One region of the Photobacterium sagamiensis genome, then DNA from elsewhere that is predicted to be linked to it. Evidence: predicted binding sites of a transcription regulator. Region 1 holds the regulator's gene; the other holds the start of a gene.
What was found. The regulator MetJ, encoded in region 1, represses methionine synthesis genes. The targets are predictions, from matches to a motif close to TTAGACNTNTANANGTCTAA.
Positions count from the first base shown of each region.

Region 2: a site for MetJ is predicted at 9,177-9,196, ahead of metN (methionine ABC transporter ATP-binding protein MetN). Genes of this name have one in related genera too.

Region 1 covers NZ_JAKJSP010000045.1:192-12,420, reverse strand. The annotation lists gene argB (acetylglutamate kinase) at 1-330, opposite strand, end outside; gene argC (N-acetyl-gamma-glutamyl-phosphate reductase) at 342-1,355, opposite strand; gene ppc (phosphoenolpyruvate carboxylase) at 1,937-4,567, shown strand; gene L4D76_RS20255 (PadR family transcriptional regulator) at 5,007-5,576, shown strand; gene metF (methylenetetrahydrofolate reductase) at 5,674-6,570, opposite strand; gene L4D76_RS20245 (bifunctional aspartate kinase/homoserine dehydrogenase II) at 6,855-9,272, opposite strand; gene L4D76_RS20240 (O-succinylhomoserine (thiol)-lyase) at 9,272-10,441, opposite strand; gene metJ (met regulon transcriptional regulator MetJ) at 10,624-10,941, shown strand; gene L4D76_RS20230 (IS4 family transposase) at 11,089-12,229, shown strand, end outside.
Region 2 covers NZ_JAKJSP010000052.1:1,435-13,663, forward strand. The annotation lists gene L4D76_RS21895 (ABC transporter ATP-binding protein) at 1-62, opposite strand, end outside; gene L4D76_RS21900 (ABC transporter ATP-binding protein) at 62-1,048, opposite strand; gene L4D76_RS21905 (extracellular solute-binding protein) at 1,066-2,892, opposite strand; gene L4D76_RS21910 (ABC transporter permease) at 2,922-3,965, opposite strand; gene L4D76_RS21915 (ABC transporter permease subunit) at 3,967-4,992, opposite strand; gene L4D76_RS21920 (porin) at 5,355-6,380, opposite strand; gene L4D76_RS21925 (porin) at 6,921-8,018, opposite strand; gene gmhB (D-glycero-beta-D-manno-heptose 1,7-bisphosphate 7-phosphatase) at 8,505-9,059, opposite strand; gene metN (methionine ABC transporter ATP-binding protein MetN) at 9,332-10,366, shown strand; gene L4D76_RS21940 (methionine ABC transporter permease) at 10,356-11,042, shown strand; gene metQ (methionine ABC transporter substrate-binding lipoprotein MetQ) at 11,101-11,919, shown strand; gene tsaA (tRNA (N6-threonylcarbamoyladenosine(37)-N6)-methyltransferase TrmO) at 12,021-12,229, shown strand, end outside.

The DNA.
Region 1 (12,229 bases):
CAGCCCGCCATCAGCCAGGCTCAAACCCACCGCCGAAACCCCTGATTTAATCGCTTGCCCTTGCAGTATTTTGTTCGCGGTTCCCGCCAATGCGCCGGCAATAAATGGGATAAGCTCTTTAGGCGTCACCCGGAGTCCTTCTTTCTTGACGGTTTCCAGTTGTAATTTCTTCATCAAATCATCAACCAGATAACCACCGCCATGTACGATCAGCAATGGGCGCTGGGAACTTTCCTGATAGTGATGAATGGCATTGAACAGCTTTTCCAGCGTTTCATCACTCGACAGTGCTGCACCGCCTAATTTAATAACCAAAGGGATCTGACTCATGGTGACGGCTCCTATACCAACGCAGTTAATTGCGGAAAGTCATTGCGAATATTTATGCACTGCATCGCCTGGCTGGATGCACCTTTCAATAAATTATCAATCGCAGATGTTAAAATAATGTGCTCACCCTGTACTTTCCAGCCAATGTCGCAGAAACAGGTATTAACAACATTCTGAATACTGGCCGTTTGCTCACCCAGTAATCTGACAGCATGGCCACCAGCAATCCCCTGATAGGCCTGAGTCATTGCCTGTGCTACCTGCTCAACCTCGACACCAGCGGCTAATTTCGCCGTAATAGTCGCCAGAATACCGCGCTTGAAGCTGCCTAAATGAGGGGTGAAAATCACTTCACTGCCGAGGTGGCTGGCAATTTCCGGCTGGTGCCGGTGACTGAACAGACCATAAGCCTGCAAACTCACCTCACAAAAACTATTGATCATTGATGCTTTACGACCGGCCCCCGACACCCCGCTCACCGCATTGATAACAGGCCATTGATTTTCATCGAGCAAGCCTGCCTCAATCAGTGGTTTAAGTGCCAACTGAGAAGCGGTTGGATAACAGCCGGGCACCGCAATTAACTGGGCATGTTTAATCGCCTTGCTGTTCCATTCTGCTAAGCCGTAAACAGCTTGTTCCAGCCATTGAGAGTGCTGATGAACAAATCCATAATACTGATTATAGAACTCATCATCCTTCACCCTGAACGCACCAGACAAATCAAACACCTGACAGCCAGCGGCCAGAAAAATCGGGGCCAGGTCATGGCTCACTTCATGGGCCGTTGCCAGTAAAACTATGTCCGCCTGCTGGGCAACCGCAGCCGGTTCGGATAAAGGCTGCAGCGGCAAATCCACAATACCTTTGAGCTGGCCATGCAGATCACTGATGGGCTTATTGGCATCCAGGCTATTGGCCGAGACAAACAGACCAGCCAGTTGAAGATGGGGATGTACGTGCACCATTTTTGCCAGCTCAGCGCCGGTATAGCCGCTGGCACCGATAATGAAGGTGTTCAACATAAGAGATTCCGTTTTATGTGCTTTGGGTTTTTGTAAAGCATTAGGTTTTGAAACAGTGCTGTTGACACAGCGAGTGATGGGGTGCACGGGAGGCACCAAGCGAATCAGACTTAGCGTCGTCGGAGGGAATTCTGATTGTTGATCTTCGCTTGGTTCATGTTAATTTTTTCCTACTTCTGGCTTAAGAGCCTGGTTGCATCATCTATCAATCTGCGCAAGAAAATACAATTAAATAATTATTCACTGTACCTGCATTTCTATTTTTACCGACTAATCCTTAAGCTGTCAACAACAGAAGCAGAAAAAAAGGCCATTTCAGGTTATTAGCTATGCTTATAAAGAACGTATTGGCAGATCTGTCACCCGTTCTACCAATACGGTTTGGAAACAAAACATGTGCCACATGACACATATTGACGAAATAAACTTTCAGGACTAAAAGCAGATTATGACCAAAATCAAGGTAGACTCGATTTATTGCCCGCAAATGTAATCACTGTTGACCTGAAAGTGGGATCGCGGATAGATTGTCAGAAGAACGTTGCAGATTGGATGTAACAAAATTACGAGATGGATATTATATGAAGGAAAAATACAGCGCGTTAAGAAGTAACGTAAGTATGCTCGGCCACATGCTGGGTAATACCATTAAGGATGCGCATGGCGAGCCACTGTTTGAGAAAGTGGAAACCATACGCCAGCTGTCTAAATCAGCTCGGGCAGGTAATGACGACGATCGCGCTAAGCTGATCGATGAATTGCAAAACCTCCCTGATGATCAGCTTCTTCCTGTTGCTCGTGCCTTCAGTCAGTTTCTTAACCTGACCAATATCGCCGAACAGTACCATACGATCTCCCGCCACTGTGAAGAACACATTTGCAGTCCGGATTCTATCGATTCACTGTTTGGTAAGCTCAACGCCAATAGCGTCAGTCAGTTTGACTCTATTCAGGCGGTACGTGATCTGAACATTGAGCTGGTACTGACGGCTCACCCGACAGAGATTGCCCGCCGCACCATGATCCACAAGCTGGTACAGATCAATAAGTGCCTGTCGAGCCTTGAGCTGAGCGAACTTTCTCACAGTGAACGCCAGCGTGTTGAGCAACGCCTAGAGCAGTTGATTGCCCAGGCATGGCACTCTGATGTCATCCGTAAACAGCGCCCGACGCCACTCGATGAAGCCAAGTGGGGTTATGCGGTGGTAGAAAACTCGCTGTGGCAAGCGGTACCTGAGTTTCTGCGTCAGTTCGACGAGAAACTGGTTCACCATCTGGGTGAAGGCCTGCCACTCGATGCCTCACCGGTAAAATTTACCTCATGGATGGGCGGAGACCGTGACGGTAACCCGTTCGTGACCTCAGAAATCACCCGAGAAGTGCTGCTGCTGTCCCGCTGGAAAGCCGCCGATCTGTACCTGGGTGATATTCAGGAACTGGTTAGCGAACTGTCAATGGTCAAATGCAATGATCAGGTCCGCGAGCTGGCCGGCGATGAGCATGAACCCTACCGTGCGATCCTGAAAGTGTTGCGCACTAAGCTGACCAATACCCGCGACGTGCTGGATGCCAAAATTCAGGGCCATAACGTTCCGGATCTTGAAACAATCACTCACGTCGATCAGCTGTGGGAACCTCTGCACGCTTGTTACCAGTCTCTGCACGCATGTGGCATGAGTATTATTGCAGACGGTCTGCTACTTGACGTTCTGCGCCGTATTAAGTGCTTCGGCGTTCATCTGGTCCGCCTTGATATCCGCCAGGAAAGCACCCGCCATTCTGATGTTATTTCAGAGCTGACCCGTTATCTGGGGATCGGTGACTACGATCAGTGGAGCGAGCAAGATAAAGTTGCTTTCCTGATCCGTGAGCTGGCGTCAAAACGTCCGCTGCTACCGCGTGACTGGCAGCCGTCAGCCGATGTACAGGAAGTCATCGATACCTGTAAAGCCGTTGCAGAACAACCTCGCGAAGCGCTGGGCGCCTATGTGATCTCAATGGCACGTACTGCTTCTGATGTATTAGCAGTGCACCTGCTGCTCAAGGAAGCAGGCTGTCCGTTCCGCATGGATGTCTGCCCGCTGTTTGAAACACTGGAAGATTTAAACAATGGCGCGGCAGTCATCAAGCAGTTGATGAACATCGACTGGTACCGTGGCTTCATTCAGAACCATCAAATGGTAATGATCGGCTATTCCGACTCGGCGAAAGATGCCGGTGTGATGGCGGCAGGCTGGGCACAGTACCGCGCAATGGAAGAGCTGGTTGATGTCTGTGAAGACGCGAGTGTTGAACTGACTCTGTTCCATGGCCGCGGCGGCTCTATCGGTCGTGGTGGCGCACCGGCACATGCTGCACTGCTCTCTCAGCCTCCTCGTAGCCTGAAAGGCGGCCTGCGTGTTACCGAGCAAGGGGAAATGATCCGCTTTAAGCTGGGCCTGCCGGACGTTGCAGTAAACAGCCTGAGCCTGTACACCAGTGCAATCCTTGAAGCGAACCTGCTACCGCCACCCGCGCCAAAACAAAACTGGCGCGATCTGATGGACGTGCTGTCTGAAGTTTCCTGCGAAGCGTACCGCAACGTGGTGCGAGGCAATGAAGAATTCGTTCCTTATTTCCGCGCCGCTACCCCAGAGTTAGAACTGGGCAAACTGCCATTGGGCTCTCGTCCGGCGAAGCGTAACCCGAACGGCGGGGTCGAAAGTTTACGTGCGATCCCTTGGATTTTTGCCTGGAGCCAGAATCGCTTGCTGCTACCGGCCTGGCTTGGTGCCGGTGAGGCGATCCAGTACTCAATCGATAAGGGCCATGCCCAGCTACTCGAAGATATGTGCCGGGAATGGCCATTCTTCTCGACCCGCCTGGGCATGCTGGAGATGGTGTACACCAAAACCAATGTCGGCATTGCGCAATATTATGATCAACGCCTGACAGAGAAGTCATTGTGGCCGCTGGGGCAGCAACTTCGCGATCAGTTGCAACAAGACATTAAAGCGGTACTGAATGTTGAAAACAACGCTCACCTGATGGAGCAGGACCCGTGGGGTGCCGAGGCCATTCGCTTGCGTAACATCTATGTTGAGCCACTCAACATGCTGCAGGCTGAATTGCTATACCGGACGCGCCAACAAGAAGAAATTTCACCGATACTGGAAGAAGCGCTGATGGTCAGTATCGCGGGTATCGCAACGGGAATGCGAAACACGGGTTAATCCGCTGCACCTAAGCAAAGTCGAATAAGGCCACCTCGCGTGGCCTTTATTTTATCCTGCCGAACCCCGATCAATTCCACCTTATCACCCAGAAATCATTTCCAAGCATTAATTTTATGCTGACGCAAAATTGAGACAAACGCCCATCAATGTCTTGCACTAGAGTAAATGATGAACCTTGTGAAAGCAGGTGATGCAAAACCGCTTGCAATGCCAATCTGGAATTATTCTCTGGATAAATGTCACAAGATAAGCAATTGACAGCCTAAGTGAATAAATTATTTACCCTGTCAGGTATCAGTATTGAGTATATTGATGATATTCTATGTGATCTCGATCAGGCAGTGCAACATGACGATTATAACAAACGCCAAAGAGCGAAAGGTAACGTCCGTTTGATTGTATTTTTTACTTTGCAGTATTTTATCGGATAGAAGAGATGTCACTACCACACGTAATTTTAACCGTGCTGAGCAATCGCGACGCAACCGGTTACGATATCACCAAAGAATTTTCACACAGCATCGGTTATTTCTGGAAAGCGAGCCACCAACAAGTGTATCGCGAACTGAATAAAATGGCCGGCAATGACCAGGTAACATGTCAGCTTGAACCTCAGGAAGGTAAACCAGACCGTAAGGTCTACACCATTACCGATCTGGGACGTCAGGCACTGTTTGAATGGTTCCAGGAACCCGCTCGCAATCCAACGATCCGCGATGAGTTCTCGGCCAAGCTACTGGTTTGCGGTGTTCATAATTCAGAGCCAATGCAAGAACAGCTTGAGGCACTCATTGAAGAGTCTCACTCGCTAATGAACAACTATGAGGAGCTGGAAAAAGTCCACTTTGCTAACTACAAAGAAATGGATCGCCAGTCTCGTCTTGACCGCCTGACCCTACGCCGCGGCATGCATAACCGCCAGGCGTGGATTAACTGGGCAGAAGAAGTTCTGGCTGAGCTGAAAGACCTGGATAGCGAAGCAAGCAAGATTGCGATCACCAAATAACCGGATGTCGTTATTTCGCTATACCAACTAAAAAAAGCCGCTCAGAGCGGCTTTTTTATTGGGATCGATAACACGATATCCCTTCGATATAACAGAATTATGCTTCTACTCCAGGCTTAACACCCAAGGTATGACAAATGGCATAAGTCAGTTCAGCCCGATTCAGGGTATAGAAGTGAAAGTCTTTTACCCCTTCGCGGCTTAGAATGCGCACCATATCGATCGCATTACTGGCACCAACCATCTGGCGGCTAAGCAGGTCGTCATCCAGGCCCTGATATTGCTTCTCTAACCAGCCTGGAATTTTAACGTTGTTCGCCAGTGCAAAACGCTTGGCTTGCGTCATGTTTGATACCGGCAGGATACCCGGCACAATTTCGACATCGATACCCGCGGCAACACAACGGTCGCGGAAACGCAGATAACTTTCAACATCAAAAAAGAACTGGGTGATAGCACGGCTCGCCCCCGCATCGACTTTACGCTTGAGGTTGATCAAGTCAGCCTGAGCACTTTTCGCTTCCGGATGCACTTCCGGGTATGCGGCCACCGAGATATCAAAATCGGCTTCCTTGCGCAGCAACTCAACCAGATCTGCGGCATACATATCAGGCTTTACGCCTTGCTGTGGCAAATCACCGCGTAATGCCACTATATCGCGGATCCCATTATTCCAGTAATCACGGGCAATGGTACGCAGCTCATCGCGGGAGGCATCAATACACGTCAGGTGAGGTGCAGCAACCAGTCCGGTTTGATCTTTAATCTCTTTAATGATGCTGTGAGTACGATCCCGTTCACCCGAGTTGGCACCATAAGTCACTGAGACAAATTTTGGCTTCAGTGTTTTCAGACGATGAATAGAATTCCATAGGGTTTCTTCCATTTTCTCACTGCTTGGCGGAAAAAATTCAAAAGAAACATTAATGTCACCATTAAGATCTGCAATATTTTGATTTAACGAATCTAAGTGACTTGCGTGAGAATACCCCATAGTCAATCCCTTCCTATTCTGGCCTGCCTTCGGCCTATTCCCCAAAAAATGTAACGTCTGAAAAAACCGTTTAGACGTCTATATGTCTACAGAATGTCTTGTAACCAATTTAATGTCAATAAAGTGATCATGAATTTTTCTCAACTTCACATTGCATAAATTTCAACATAACTTAAACACAAAAGCCCGCCATTGGCGGGCTCTTCATGGTTATTTGGTGATTAACACCGACCTTATCGCACGGAGCGATATATCAGACTAGATTTGTCACCATTTGGCATACTCTATAGCATCGCGGCCAAACGATTGATATCAGACAGCAATGCGCCGGCGGTTACATCACGGCCGGCACCGGGGCCGCGGATCACCAACGGATTATCACGATACCAGCGGCTTTCAATAGCAAAGATATTGTCGCAAGGCAGTAAGTTGGCCAGGGCATGCTCTGCAGGCAACGCTTCAACCCCCACATGCGCTTTGCCATTCTTATCCAGACGCGCAACATAGCGCAGCACTTTATCTTCTTTCTGGGCTTTGTTCAGACGCTCGAACAACAGCTCGTCAAGCTGATTGATCTGCTCAAAAAATCCATCAAGCGCCAGCTCAGCCAGCTCAGCCGGCACTAACGAGCCCACCTTCACATGCTCTGGCTCTAACGCCAGCCCTGATTCACGAGCCAGGATCACCAGCTTGCGCATCACATCGCTGCCATCGAGATCATGCCGGGGATCCGGTTCGGTTAACCCTTGCTGCCACGCCTGCTCTAACAGCTGAGAAAAAGGTTGTGAGCCATCAAACTGCTGGAACAGCCAGGATAACGTCCCTGAAAAGATCCCCGATACCGCAATAATTTCATCACCACTTTCACGTAAGTCCCGTACCGTGTGATTCACGGGCAGACCCGCACCGACGGTGGCGTTATATAACCAGTGACGGCTGGTTTTGGCAAAGGCATCCTGCACCGCATGGTAATCATCACTCGATGCAGAACCCGCTACTTTATTCGCTGAAATCAGATGCAACCCATTTTCAGCCACGCTTGGGTATTTAGCCGCCAGTTCAGCACTGGCCGTCACATCCAGCACCACCACATCATCATAAGGATTAGAGGCTAAGGTCGCGAGCAGCTCCCCGTCGGCGTACTCCACGGCTTCATCATCAAACGCGTTCAGCGCACGAGTCGGTTCAATGCCCTGAAAATCAACCCAGTGACGGCAACTGTCAGCAACACCGATTAAGGTGAAGCTCATACCATGGCGCTTCTCAAGCTGTTCTTTCTCAGCATCAAACAGCTCAAGCCAGCGGCTACCAATATTGCCTTTACCGCACAACACCAGGCCAATACGTTTCTGCGCCTGAAACAGGCTCTGATGAATACCGACAATTAAGTTTTCAGTCTCGACCTTACGCAGCACCGCAACCAGGCTAAGACCTGATTCCGCTTCTTCCATAAACTCCACTGGCAGCCTTTTCAACTGCTGATAGAAACCGTGGCAATGCACGGGGTTATTCACCACACCCGCTCCTACCGCGGCAACCATTGAGAAGCCTTCACGCAACCTCAGCTCGGCAGCAATCCCACTGTCTTGCAACAGTGCCAGTACGCCATTCACCACCTCACTTGTGTATGCCAGCAAAATACGTCCCTGATCGGCTTCAGTACTCTGTGCAAGCGGTAACAGCTGCGCACGCTGCAAGGTACGCTCCAGCTCTGCCTTTACCGGTTCAAGGTCGTGTGAGCGAGGTACGTCTAATTCAATCAGGCATATATCGTCTAACGAGGTGACAATTTTAGCACCACGCCCGGATGCCAAAATACGCTCGACCCGGGTCGAGCCGGATTCCGGCTGATGGCTGCAGCGCAAGGTTAAATCAATCGCACTCTGCGCAACAGGCTGTAACGTTCGGCTATGCAGCACGGGAGCCGCCAGACGAGCCAGTTCATTGGCTTCATCCAGGCGCAGCAGCGGCAACAAACAGGCGTCGCCGACTTTGCGCGGATCAGCACTGTATACGCCAGCCACATCACTCCAGATAGTCACCCGCGAAACCTCCGCCAAGGCACCAATCACAGTGGCAGAATAGTCAGAACCATTTCGCCCTAGCAACACCGTTTCTGCCTGTTGATTACGCGCCATAAAGCCGGTGATCACAATACGATGCAAACTGTGCTGGGCCAGTTGTTCTTTCAGCAACGGCCAGGATTGAGCGCGATCCACTTCCGGTTGAGCCACGCGCTCTGCGCGAAGAAAAATCCGCGAATCAAGGTAAGTCGCCGGCATCTCATAACTATTGAGTAAAGCAGCCAGCAAACGTGCAGACCACAGTTCACCATGGCCTAAAATCGCCGCGTATACCGGCTCTGTGATATCCGGCTCGCTCAGCTTAGCCAGCTCACTCAGATCTAAATGCAGCCGGGTTAGTAGCTCATCGGCAACAGAGCCGCTCACCAGCGCTTCGATTAACCCTTGCTGATACTGACGCAAGCTTTGCAGCGTCTCATGGGCCTGACGCCCGTCTTTGCCGAGTTGTTCAATCCACTCAATGAGCTTATTCGTTGTTTTTCCGGCCGCTGAGACCACAATCAGATCTTCAACATCAGAATATTCTCGTAAAATCGTTGCGACCCGACGATAGCAATCAGGATCGGCGAGGCTACTGCCGCCAAATTTATGTAACTGGCGATTGGCTGGCTGTGTCATCATGCTCCAACCTCCGCCGCCTGATTAAATGCCTGCTCAAGATCTGCGATAAGGTCTCGAGGATCTTCCAGGCCAACCGACAAACGTAACAGTGAAAGCTTAATACCGGCTTCGGCCTGCGCTTCATCAGACATCGCACGGTGAGTCATACTGGCTGGGTGCGCAATAAGGCTTTCCGTGCCCCCGAGAGATTCCGCCAGCGAAAAACAGTTAAGAGCCGCGACAAACACTTCCAGCTGACGTTGGCTGCCTGCCAGCTCAAAACTGAGCATTGAGCCAAAGCCCTGCTGCTGGCGAGCAGCAATATCATGACCCGGATGATCCGGTAACGCCGGGTGATAAATCTTCCCAACCAACGCCTGAGTTTGCAGATATGCCAGCACCTGGGCGGCATTTTCTTCATGCATTCTCATCCGGGGTACCAAGGTTCTTAAACCGCGCAGGGTTAAATACGCATCAAACGGCGCACCTGTTGCCCCAATGCAGTTCGCCCACCAGGCAATGTTCTCGGCTTGCTCCGCATCTTTGGAAATCAGGATCCCCCCCACCACATCAGAATGACCATTGATATATTTCGTGGTGGAGTGCACCACAAAATCAGCCCCCAATTTTATCGGTTGCTGCAAGACCGGCGATAAAAAGGTGTTATCAACCGCAACCTGCGCACCGACCTGTGCCGCTTGCTGGCACAAGGCTTCAACATCAAGCACGCGTAACAGCGGGTTTGACGGGGTTTCAACCCAGACAATTTTAGGTTTTTTCGCCAGTGCCGCGGCAAGTGCGGCCGGATCGGACTGGTCGACAAACTCAACGTTGAAATCACCTTTATTGGCACGGGTATTAAATAAACGGTAAGTTCCGCCGTAGCAGTCATGCGGGGCAACAATTAAATCATCAGGGCCTAATAGTGCAGAAACCAATAAGTTAATGGCTGCAGTGCCGCAACTGGTGACCACGCCTCCGGCACCGCCTTCCAGTTCTGACAAGGCATCGGCTAACATATTACGGGTCGGGTTACCCGAGCGGGAGTAATCGTATTGAGGAAGATCTCCGAGCTGCGGAAAACTATAGGTAGAAGTCAGATAAATAGGTGGAACGACGGCATTGTGCTGGCTGTCTGATTCAATACCGGCACGTACCGCGATGGTGGCAAACTGCTTGTCACTCATAATAACCTTCCTTGTCTCGGGCTAAGCCCTGTTCCCGAATAAAATCGCAGCAATCACATTAACCACATTTAATTGAGCCGTCAACACTTCTAGACGTCTATATGTCTTTCCTTATGGCAGTAAATCCCGCTAAAATTCGGGGATATATTTATTTGGTCCCAACATCGCTGAGAAGGTAGAACATGGCAGAGTGGAATGGCGAATACATCAGCCCATACGCGGAACACGGTAAAAAAAATGAGCAAGTTAAGAAAATTACCGTTTCGATTCCATTAAAGGTTTTAAAAATACTGACGGATGAGCGTACTCGCCGCCAGGTGAATAACCTGCGTCACGCAACAAACAGTGAACTGCTGTGCGAAGCATTCCTGCACGCTTATACCGGTCAGCCGTTACCAACCGATGACGACATCCGTAAAGATTGCCCTGATGATCTGCCAGCAGAAGCCAAAGCCCTGATGGACGAGATGGGGATCAAATACGAAGACATCAATGAATAATTGAATCGGTGCGCTATCTCTATTTACAGATGATAGACGGATATAAAAAAACCAGCCAATTGGCTAATGCCGATCAGTTAAGGATCAGTTGAACGATCCTATGAGGCTGACATAATCCGGAATCAGTTAATGATTCCGGATTTTTTTATGCAACTTTCAGATGCTCTTGCCTCCGTTTCCCTTAACAGCCGTACTGACTTTCAAAGTCTTGCTGATGTTCTCGATCCTGCTCTTATCGAACAAGGCTTGAATCAAGCTGGAGTTGCGACTATTCGTAGACGAAAACTACCGATGGAGTCCATGGTTTGGGCAGTAATCGGCATGGCTCTTTTTCGTAAATTCCCTATGCGTCAGCTACTTAATCAACTAGATATTATCCTGCCTGATGGTAAACCTTATGTTGCTTCAAGTGCAGTGACCCAAGCAAGACACAAGCTTGGAAGTGATGCTATCAGACATATTTTTGACCTGACTCAGTCTCATTGGCACGCCCAAGTTAACCACCCAACATGGTGTGGGCTGACATTGCTTGGGGTCGATGGAGTGGTATGGCGAACTCAAGATACGGAAGATAATTCTCAAAGCTTTAGTCGCACATCAAACCAGTCCGGGAAAGCTACGTATCCGCAAGTTCGTATGGTGTGTCAGATGGAGCTGACGAGCCATCTTCTTACAGCTTCCTCATTTGATAGTGTTTCAGTTAGTGAAATGGTCTTGGCTGAAGATTTGATTGAGAAAACACCAGACCACAGCTTAACTTTGTTTGATAAGGGTTTTTACTCACTAGGACTATTATCTCGATGGCGAAATACAGGTACAGCACGACACTGGCTGTTGCCTTTAAAGAAAGGAACTCAATACCAAGTCATTCGCAAGTTGGGTCGACAAGATGTATTGATTGAGCTGACTCCCAGCCGACAAGCCCAGAAGAAATTTCCAGATTTAAAAGAAACTGTTCAGGCACGTTTAGTAACAAGAACCGTTAAAGGGAAAAAAGTCGAAATATTAACGTCTATGACAGACCCTTTACGCTTTCCATCATCGGATATAGTTGATTTATATGGTCATCGGTGGGAAATCGAACTGGGTTACAGAGAGATGAAACAATACATGTTAGACAATAAGTTCACGTTACGGAGTTTGCAGCCAGAACTCGTAAGACAGGAACTTTGGGGGATCCTTCTAGCTTATAACCTCTTGAGATATAAGATGGTATTGATGGCTAGTAGTTTAAAAGGAGTCTTTCCCAATCAACTCAGTTTTCATGGGGCGGCATTGCATATTGTTC
Region 2 (12,229 bases), on a different contig from region 1:
AAGATACCGCCACCGGAAAAGAAGTATTGCTTAATATCTTCAACACGCAGTAATTCCGACATTAGTCTACCTCCTTCCAATGATGGCAACTTACCTTGTGAGATCCCTCTAACTGAGTCCAGATTGGGACAATGTCACGGCATTCATCAGTAGCATAGCGGCAACGAGTACAGAAGCGGCAACCATCAGGCATTTCATTTAACGGTGGAACGTTGCCCGCTATCGTATCCAGCTTTTGTTTATGCGCGGTATGCTGCGTCGGCATCGATTTAAGCAAGCCAAGCGTATAGGGATGCTTCGGCTTCTCAAATAAGGTGAAAATATCAGCCATTTCCACCACTCGCCCGGCATACATAACCACAACGTCATCACACATTTCAGCGACCACGCCTAAATCATGGGTAATGAAAATAATCGCCATCCCTGTTTCACGTTGTAGCTCACGCATTAAATCGAGGATCTGCGCCTGCACGGTCACATCAAGTGCCGTTGTTGGTTCATCGCAGATAAGGATATCGGGCTTACACGCCAGCGCGATGGCTATCATGACTCGCTGACGCATTCCGCCTGAAAGGTTATGCGGATATTCTGTTATACGTTGTTCCGGTGATGGGATCCCCACCTTAGCAAGCATGCCAATCGCAAATTTCAGTCGATCTTTTTTATCTAAATCACGTCGGTGTAATTCGAGAACCTCACACAATTGCTTACCGACGCTGTGCACCGGATTTAACGCTGTCATCGGATCCTGAAATATCATAGAGATGCGGTTACCCCGCATCGCATAGAGCTTTTCAGGTGGCAAATCGACAATGTTCGAGCCCCTATAAATAATCTTTCCACCAGCAACCTGCCCGTAAGGTCGCGGCAGCAGGCCCATGACGGACAAAGCGGTCACACTCTTACCACACCCAGACTCACCGACAATCCCTAATGTTTGCCCTTTCTTTACGGTAAAGTTCACACCATCAAGCACACGCACTACACCATCATCGGTCGTGAATTCCGTCACAAGATCGTTAACTTCCAGTAATACCTCATGGGTCATAACCGCTTCTTCCATGTCTATAGTTTATAGGTATCATCAATAACGGTGACAGGTTCGAAATTCTTACCCTTTTTCATGGCAGACAAGGTTTCTTTCTTCATTTTCTCGTCAATCCAGAATGTTGACAGATCTATCGGAGAAAACATGGCCTCTGTCAGCTTAGTCATCGCAGGAGTCGGATATTTCAGCCAACGCCAATACCCTTCCCGGGTGTACGGCACGATATACCCTGGAATGATCACACTCGCATCTGCAACAATCTGTTGAATTTGACGGGATATCGATCTCTTCTTGCCTAAATCAAATTCAGCCCGATAAGCCATGATCAGCTTATCCAGCTCTGGTGTGCTGTAATTAGTAAAATTATTCGTCTGTGGCTTGATGGCATTATCCGAGTGGAAATACTCCCAATATTGCGGAATATAACTGGTTCCCATGTTATGGAATGAAAGTTCATGCTTTTTCTCAAGCACATACTTAAATGCAGAAGATCCATCAACTAAATTCAACGTTAACTCTAGACCTGCTTGCTTAGCCTGCTCTTTCAGATAGGCAATACGCGGTGTATGGGCAGAATAGGAATAGGTCACGGCAAATATCAGCTTCTCGCCACGACTATTTACTCGGATCCCGTCAGGCCCTATCTGATCAAACCCAGCCCGAGCAAAATAGTCTGCAGCAAGATTCGGTTCAAACGGATCAGGCTTAATATCGGTATTGGTATATTCACCATGCCCAACACCGAGTCCATTCGGTTTACGGACATAGTCGCCACGCAATACTTTTTCAATCATGCCATCAAAATCAATGGCGAATGCCAGACCTTTCCGGACATTGATATCATCCAGATGAGGCTTGGCTGTGTTGATCCAGACTCCACCACTACCTTGAGGCACCTGGTTATACCCCCAGAACTTATTGATATAACCTTTCTGGTAAGGCTTACCATTCGATTTATCATGCCAAAGCGAAGGCATAATCAAACCAAAGGCATCGAGATCACCTTTTTCAAAATATTTTTGCGCAATATCCTGATCGCGGATCACTTTGATCCGGATCTTTTCTACGTTATAACGGTTTTTATAATACTTGTTAGAGTAGCCCCACCAATCCTGACCAACATGTTTAAAGCTAATGGATTTACCTTTTTTTACTTTATCCACATAGTATGGCCCCGATGACGGTTCAGCTTTAAAGTTATAAACACGAACGAAGTTGTCATCAACCCCATCACTGTTTTTGTCAATTTTCGGTTTATAAAAATGGGCTGGACGAGGTTGAATGTCATAAAGCGTCGTCATGAGATCTTCACGGTTTTTAGCTTTTGTCGACTTAATGACAATGGTGTGATCATCAATTTTACTCACTCCATCAACCTGCTCGGTAAAGTAATTGTTGTACCAAGGCGCCACAATATCTTTTGAACGCATTAACTGGACGGCAAATTTGAAGTCTTCTGCAGTAATGGGTTTACCATCAGACCACTGGGCATTAGGATTAATTCGAAAATAGATACTTTTGTTATCCTTTCCATAAGCCCATTCATTCGCGAGCTCCGGGATCCATTTATATGTAATGGGGTGTCGCCTGACTAAGTTAGGACGAGTATCTAATAACCACTGCCTGAAACTACCATTAGAATCGGGCCCAACGATCCTGAAAGTTTGTGGAAAGCTCTGAAGGTAGGTACGGAAAGTCCCACCGAACTGAGCATCACTCGACGCAAAAATAGGTTCATTCGGGTTTGATATCCACTCTAGATCATCAGGCAACTGTGCAGCATTAACCGTAAAGCCAAGTGCTGCTATTACCGCGAAGGCGGATAACTTTATTTTTTTATTCATTATTAACATCCTTGTTTGTACGGTAGACCTTAAATATAGCGTGTATATTTTTTTGGATCGAAAGCTTCACGAATTGCCTCCCCAATAAAGGTCACCATGACCAGCACCATAACAATGGCAGCAACAACAGAAGAAGCTATCCATGGCGAACCCAGATTAGATTTTCCCTGTTGCAACAGATCGCCCCAACTTGGTGTGGGGGGCATCAAACCAAGTCCTAAATAATCCAGCGCAGTTAACGCGGTAATATTGGCCGCAATGGTAAAAGGAGCCAGAGTCACAATCATAACCATGGTGTTCGGCAATATATGCTTGAACACAATCCTTGCCGTCGAAGCACCTAATGCACGGGCAGCCATAACATATTCCCGAGCCGACTCCTTATAAGTCATGGTACGCATGTACCAGGTCATCCCCATCCAGCCAAACAATACATTTATCGCGACAAACAGGGTAAACGTGGGCCGGGTGATCGATACCAGGATCATAATCACATACAGGAAAGGAACCATTGACCAGACTTCAATAAAGCGTTGAGCTATCAAGTCAAATTTTCCGCCCCAAAACCCCATCGCACAACCGACAGAAACGCCTATTGCATACGAAATCACCATAGTTATTAAGGCAAAGCCCATAGCAATACGAAAACCATAAAAAAGACGGGCCAAAATGTCGCGACCAATGGTATCGGTACCCAGGTAATGTTGATCTTCAAAGCTTGGTGCTGTTGGCGGGTATTCACCACTAAAATCCTGTTCATAAGGATTCCATGGCACTAACGGTAAAATAACAAAGTCATCACCATTTTGTTGCTCAAAAAGCTGCTGTAATTCTCTGTAATCAGCCTCTTTAGAATAGTTCAAACCAAAATCTGTCCCCGGCCTGACATCACTCATTACCGGGAAATAGTAGTCACCACTGTATCTGACGATTAGCGCCTGGCTATTGATCAAAAACTCGGCAAAAAGAGAGAGTATCAGCAAAAAAGACAATATTAAAAATGACAGATAACCACGTTTAATTTCTTTGAATCGCTTGATTTTTTTTAGTGTTAGCGGATTTATCTTCATCAGTCTAGGCTCCGAACTTCACTCGAGGATCAACAATAGCGACGCAAACATCAGACAGAATATTGCCAACCATCAGTAATACGGCATTGATAGCAACGATGCCCATAACAACAGGGTAATCCCGTTCCATGATCGATTCATAACCTAGCAAACCAACACCATCGATATTAAAGATAACTTCAATAAGAAATGAGCCGGTCATAAAAAACAGCAGGGAGTTACCAAAATGGCTGGCAACCGGTATCAAGCTATTACGCAAAGCATGTTTTCGAACGGCTTGTTTAAACGGCAGACCTTTGGCAATAGCGGTTCGTACATAATCTGATGACAAGTTTTCCATCAGGTTATTTTTCATTGTCATGGTTAGCGTGGCAAAATCACCAATCAAATAACAGATCAAAGGCAGCACAGCGTGCCACATAATGTCTTTTGCTTGATCGTAAACGCTCTCATAGTCTTCAAAGTCATCACCGACAAAGCCCCCCATAGGAAACCATTCGAGGTGATAGCCAAATATGGTGATCAGCAAAACCCCGACGACATAACCAGGAAGCGCATAGCCGACAAAAATCAGAATAGAAGAGCCAGAATCAAAAACACTGCCATGTCTCATTGCTTTGAAATAGCCAAGAGGAATGGAAATAAAGTAGCTGATAAAAAAGGTCATTCCCCCATAAAACGCCGACACGGGTAGCCGCTCAGCTATCATGTCCCAGACAGGTTCGTAATAACGGGTCGATTCACCAAAATCGAGCACGACTAATTTACCAAGCCAGTCGGTGTAGGCCTCCAGTGCCGGTTTATCTAACCCATAAAAAGCATTCAATTCTGCGATCTGATCTTCTGATAGCGCGCTACTGCCTCCCGGTGTTGTCATGGATGATGCTGCATCCCCCCGGGCCTGCATACTCGCTAACATTCGTTCAACCGGACCACCCGGCACAAAACGGGTGATGGTGAATATAAGAAGGGTGATACCAAGAAATGTCGGGATGACTAACAACATCCGACGAAGAAAATAGGACAACATCTGCAGACTAACTCCTTGTCTTCAGTAATGTAGGCTCCTGCCATTAATAATAACATTATCAATCACCATACAGAGCAATAGCAACGAACAACAACGAATATGTGAGAAAGAACAGTCACTATAAAGAATACCGATTGAATAAAAACCACATTGATGATTACTTTTTATTCTAGCGTATGGCGCACTCCGCGACTGTGAATTACATGCATCTGTACTTCTTCTGCCCCTGAAACCAAAAAACCCGGCCAATAAGGCCGGGCAAAAAGTAAAATGCAATTTTCAGCGAGGATTACCAGTAAACCCGGCCAAAAAACCCGACCAATGAGGCCGAGTAAAAAGAAAAAGGCAATATTCAGTGGGGATTACCAGTAAACGCGTGCACCGATAGCAAATGCACTGTCACCGTCAGTTTCCGCTACGCTAATAGCAGTGTCTGATCCTTTGTTGGTGTAACCCAGCGTACGGCCATCTGCATAACGATATTCAACATAGATACGAGACCACTTATTGAAGTGGTAATCAGAACCGATATAGAACAACTTACTATCACCATCTTTAGCATCGGATTTTGATGCATCCTGATCGGTGAATTCATAACCCGCATAGGCGGTAGCATTGTCAGCCCAGCTGTAAGTGCCGGCTAAGCTGTAGCCATTCTCTTTGATCTGCTGATCACTATCTTTATCTTGAAGCTCTGCATTGTAATAAGTAAAACCAATCAACGCTGCACCAACAGTATATTCTACCGTACCTTCAAAATAAGTATTCTCGAGATCTCTTGCTTCACTGTCTGTATTATCACGGTTCTGACCGCCACCAAGGTGGAAGTTAAAGCCACCTAAGCTTGTACCTGCATACAGCTCAGCCAGCTCCTGGTTGGTATCATCTTCAGACAGGCCATAGTTACCAGCAACCCAGAAGCTTTCGCCTTCATAGTTATACTTGATCAGTGAATCATGACGCGCACCAGAAAGCGTTGCGTAACGCAGTGCAGATCCACCGAAGAAGTAGGAGTAATCAGCGCCGTATACATCATCCGCTACGACCCACTGACGGCCAAAAGAAAATTTACCAAAATCCGTATCTACACCGGCATAATGCAGGCGGTTTTTCATCGCGTAATCTTCTTCCGCGGTGTCGTAGTTCAAACCAAACTCAACTTTACCGAACACATCCACGGTGTCGTTAAGCTTGTATTGCGCAAGAACGCCGGCACGAGAAGAACCAGCGTTTAACGTGACATCTTTGTCTTCAAGTTTTTTTACTTCAGTTCGAAGCTGACCGTAAAAGTTGGCGAATCCTTCGTCAGACTTAAAAATTTCAACGGCGTTTGATGATGCGGCGAAAAAAAGAGAAGGGATTGCTACTGCTAGAAGTGTTTTTTTCATTATACGTTCCTGTGATTTTATTATCCTTAACACCAAGCTCTTCCTGAACCTGGCCTGAACAAGCTAACAACAAGCCACCTTCATAGCAACACGACATAACACCATGAAAACAAAAGAAACCAATAGAACAACCTGCATTTCACAAAAAGACCACAAGGTTATTTCATGAATAATTTTTCATAGTGAAATTTCATACCAAACTAATTTCATCACCTTATTTTATAAAGCCTGATGAGCAAAAACTCTAGTAATGACAGTCTCAATAATATGCGCAAAGTGAATACCCATTCACTATTGATGAATGCATCAGTCAGGATTAATTATAATAAAATAGAATAACAACTTCTTTTTAATGCCTAATTAATCTAAAAAGGGAGGGGGATATTGGAACTTTTTCCAATAGGTGTGTCATTTTTGTCTGTTACCCATTGAGTTAGATGCACCCGTATTTCTTATACTCCCCCCCTGAAACCAAAAAACCCGGCCAAAAAACCCGGCCAATAAGGCCGGGTAAAAAGAAAAGGCAATGCTTAGAAGAAATTACCAGTAAACACGCGCACCGATAGCAAATTTACTTTCACTATCAACTTCTGTTGGTTTAATGACTGCGTCAGATTCTTTGTTACTGAAACCCAGGGTACGACCATCAGCGTAAGCGTATTCGGCATAGATACGAGCCCACTTGTTAAAGTGATAAACAGAGCCGATGTTGAATACTTTGCTATCACCATCTTTGATTGATGACTCTGATGCATCCTGATCAGTGAAAGCAACCCCCACATAAGCTGACGCGTTGTCAGCTAAGCTATAGGTACCGCCTAAACTGTAGCCATTTTGCTTGATTTCCTGGCCAGCTTGGCTTTCAAGTTCGGCGTTGTAGTAGGTAAAACCAATCAATGCAGCACCAACGGTATATTCGACCGTACCTTCGAAATACGTATTTTGAAGATCCGCCGTTATCGACTTTTCACTCTTCAGAGTTGTCAATGCGCCTGTAGCTGGATCTTTCACTTCCTCTATTTCATATGTACCGACGTTATATGCTTTATCGCGATTCTGCCCGCCACCAAGATGGAAGTTAAAGCCACCTAAACTGGTACCGGCATACAGTTCAGCCAGCTCCTGGTTGGTATCATCTTCCGACAGACCATAGTTAGCAGCAACCCAGAAGTTTTCGCCTTCATAGTTATACTTAATAAGAGAATCGTGACGCGCACCAGAAAGCGTCGCATGAAGCATTGCTGAACCACCAAAGAAATAAGAATACTCAGCGCCATATGAGTCATCCGAAACAATCCACTGACGACCAAAAGTAAACTTACCGAAATCTGTATCTACACCGGCATAATGCAGGCGGTTTTTCATTGAGTAATCTTCTTTCTTGGTGTTGAAGTTCAAACCAAACTCCACTTTACCAAACACATCCACGGTATCGGTAAGCTTGTATTGCGCTTGAACGCCTGCACGAGAAGAACCGGCGTTTAACGTGACTTCTTTATCTTCATATTTTTCTAGCTGAGTTCGAAGCTGGCCGTAAAAGTCGGCAGATCCTTCGTCAGACTTATAGATTTCAACGGCATTTACAGATGTTGCAAACAAAAGAGAAGGGATTGCGACTGCTAGAAGTGTTTTTTTCATCATACTATCCTGTAATTTTTATTTTCCTTAAAACCAAGTCCTTCCTGAACTCAGCCTGAACAACCTAGCAATAAGCCACTTTCTTATCAACGCAACATAAATCTATAAATTAGATCAAAATAAACAGAACGAACTATATTTAACAAAATTACCACAAGATCAATTGGTGCATAATTTTTCATAGCGAAACATCATGCCAAATTGAGCCTATCGCCTTGTTTAAAAGGCTAGAGGACAATAACCCCCACCATAACACCGCCTCACATATGCGCTATATTGAATAATTAGTCACAACCGGCAGATTGAAAGGTTAGCTCTCATATATCCAAATGATTTAACCAGTGGTTTTTTAATTCCAAATAGCTCTAAAAAAAAGAGTTTCAATTTAAAGTACTTTCAGTAAATGTGTCACTTTTGCCTGTTAGCCATTGAATTACAAGCATAAAAAAGGCCGCCCAAGGCGACCTTCTTCTATCGAGATTGAACTTAACGAGTGGCTAACCAAGCAGGTACATCTGCAACACTGTCTAACACAGCCGTTGCTAATAATTCACCTTGTTCATTGAGAGGCTTACCCGTACGAACTAAAACTTTCATTCCGACTTCCGCAGCTTCTGCAGCAATCATATCTTCCGCTTTATCGCCGATCATAACGGAATTAGCCATATCGATTTTTAAAAAATCACGAGCCGAAATAAACATCCCAGGCTTAGGCTTACGACACTCACAGTCCTGTTTATAATCACCCTGACCTTCTGTTGGGTGATGCGGACAATAATAAATACCGTCAAACTCAACACCATGATCGACAAAATTCCAGTCCATCCATTCTGTCAGACTCAGGAATTCATCTTCGGTATACATACCACGCGCAATACCGGCCTGGTTGGTCACCAGTACAAGCATATACCCCATTTCTTTGAGTTTTTTACAAGCATCAAAAACTCCTTCAATGTATTCGAAATCATCCACGGTATGAACATAACCATGATCAACGTTGATCACGCCATCACGATCGATAAAGACTGCTGGTTTGGCCAAGAGTTAGCCCTCTGTATTATTGCGTTAAGCAGATTATGGCATGCCAGAGACTGGTATTCACCTGTTTCCCGGTAATGCATCGCCTCTTCTATAAAAGAAAATAATAAAAAATAACATCTAGACGTCCAGACGTAAAAATAGCTATTGACTTAGCCGTCTAGACATCCTAGCATCACAGCAACAGAATATGATATAAATCAACCTTTCAAACCAAACGATTACAATATTAAAACAACAAATACCAATCGATTTATCTAAGTTCAGGAAGTTCGATGATAGAAATTAATAGAGTCAATAAAGTGTTCTATCAGGGTGAAAGAGCAATAAACGCCCTCCTCGATATCAACCTAACGATTGAGCAAGGTACCATTTTCGGGGTGATCGGCTCTTCTGGCGCCGGTAAAAGCACGCTGATTCGTTGCGTAAATTTACTGGAAAAGCCCACCAGCGGCCATGTTATTGTGGACGGTATCGATCTTACTCAGCTATCGAATCAGGAGCTGACATTAGCCCGCCGTAAAATTGGCATGATTTTCCAGCACTTTAATCTGCTATCGTCTCGTACTGTCTTTGATAATATCGCACTTCCTTTAGAGCTGGCCGGTGCACCAAAAACGGAACTCACGACGAAAGTCGACGAGTTACTGAAACTGGTTGGCTTGGCTGATAAAAGGGACACTTATCCATCCAATCTCAGTGGTGGTCAAAAACAGCGCGTCGCCATTGCGCGAGCGTTAGCCTCCGATCCTAAAGTATTGCTTTGTGATGAAGCCACCAGCGCACTGGATCCGGCTACAACCCAGTCAATTCTTGAACTACTGAAAGAAATCAACCGTAAGCTGAACCTGACGATTCTACTGATCACCCATGAGATGGATGTGGTTAAAAGTATCTGTTCTGAAGTCGCGATTATTGGCGATGGTGAGCTGGTAGAAAAAGGCCCGGTCGGAGATATTTTTGCCCACCCGAAAACAGACCTGGCACGCGAGTTTATTCGTTCGACGTTAGACTTATCAATACCAGATGATTATCAAGTGCGAATGACTGCAGAACGAGTGGCCGGTAGCTTCCCTCTGGTACGCCTGGAATTTACGGGGGCTTCTGTTGATGCTCCCCTGATCAGCCAGGTTGCGCGAGAGTTTAATATCGATATCAGTATCCTGAGTTCTGATATGGACTACGCGGGCGGCGTTAAATTTGGCCTGATGCTGGCTGAATTCCTGGGAACAGAGCAAGCAGCAGAACAAGCGATCGCTTTTCTGCACGATCATAAAGTAAATGTTGAGGTATTAGGTTATGTGGCTTGATTCTATTGCCAGTTGGTGGCAAACCAATGAACGTCTGACCTACCTGCTCATTGAAGCACTCGGTCAGACCCTAACTATGGTACTTGCATCCGGCATCATCGGTTTTGCATTAGGCATTCCTCTAGGTGTCGCGCTGCACTTAAGTAAAGAAGGCGGGCAACTGGAAAACCGCACCCTGAATAAAGTCTTGGGTATCGTTGTGAATATTGGCCGATCCATTCCGTTTATTATTCTGCTGGTCGCCATTATTCCGTTTACCCGCTTTATTGTAGGCAGCTCTATCGGCACCGCGGCAGCAATTGTTCCACTGACCGTGGGGGCTATTCCTTTTATCGCACGGCTGGTTGAAGGGGCATTACTGGAAGTACCATCAGGCCTGGTTGAAGCTGCTCAGGCGATGGGGGCGACACCGAAACAAATCGTAACCAAAGTACTATTACCAGAAGCACTGCCCGGCATTATTAATGCCATCACTATTACACTGGTTACGCTGGTGGGCTATTCTGCAATGGCAGGCACCGTCGGTGGCGGTGGCTTAGGCGATGTCGGTATTCGTTACGGCTACCAACGCTTTGATGGCACTGTCATGATGATCACTGTCATCATGCTGGTCATCCTGGTTCAGCTTATTCAATCTGTCGGCGATCACTTAGTGAAACGCGTCGATCACCGATAATCCAAAATTCTAAAAAAGTACACATTTTAGGGAATACCCCAGTCTAAGGAGAAGTAACATGACATTTAATCTAAAAAACCTTTTTGCTGTCGCAGGTCTGGCGTCTGCATTAGTTCTAACCGGTTGTGGCGAGAAAGAAACAGCCGCGGTTGATGCAAATAAGATCAAAGTTGGGGTAGCTGCGGGGGCTGAAGCACAGGTAGCAGAAGTGGCCGCGAAGGAAGCAAAAGACAAATACGGTCTGGATGTTGAGCTAATCGTTTTCACTGATTTCGTTGCACCAAATGCAGCACTTGAAGATGGCTCTATTGATCTCAATGCTTTCCAGCACAAGCCATACCTTGATCAACAAATCGCTGACCGTGGTTACAAGTTCGCCATCGCGGGTAACACCTTTGTTTATCCAATCGCGGCCTATTCTAACCAAGTAAAATCAATTGATGAGCTAAAAGACGGTGATCAAATTGCGGTACCGAATGATCCGACAAACCTCGGACGTTCACTACTGCTACTTCAACAACAAGGCCTGATCACCCTGAAAGAAGGTGTGGGTCTAACGGCAACCGCACTGGATATTATTGGTAATGAGAAAAACCTGAAAATTATTGAATTGGAAGCAGCCCAGCTACCGCGCTCTCTTGACGATGTTCAGCTTGCAATCATCAACACTACGTACTCAAGCAGTATCAACCTGACTCCAGAGCGTGACGGTGTATTCGTTGAAGACAAAGAATCACCATACGTGAACCTGATTGTGGCCCGTGAAGACAATGTTGATGCTGAGAATGTAAAAACGTTCGTTAAAGCATATCAGTCAGAAGCCGTTTACGCAGCGGCACAAGAGATCTTCCAGGGTGGCGTAGTCAAAGGCTGGTGATTCCATCAAACAACAGATTGTTCAGAGCCTCAGACATTAGTCTGGGGCTTTTTTTATGGTATAAACCCCAAATAATTGAAATGCAGCAAGGCCAAACCTTTATGTCATACAACATTGAGCCTATTGGTGTTATTCGCTCACCCTACAAAGAAAAGTTTGCGGTGCCACGCCAACCCGGTTTAGTTCCCAGTGCCCGTTCTGAAATTGTGCTGCAAGGTGAAGCCAATGCTCTCGAAGCCGTCAGAGGCATCGAACAGTTCAGTCATTTGTGGCTGCTATTTTTGTTTGATCAGAATCTGGAAGCAGGATG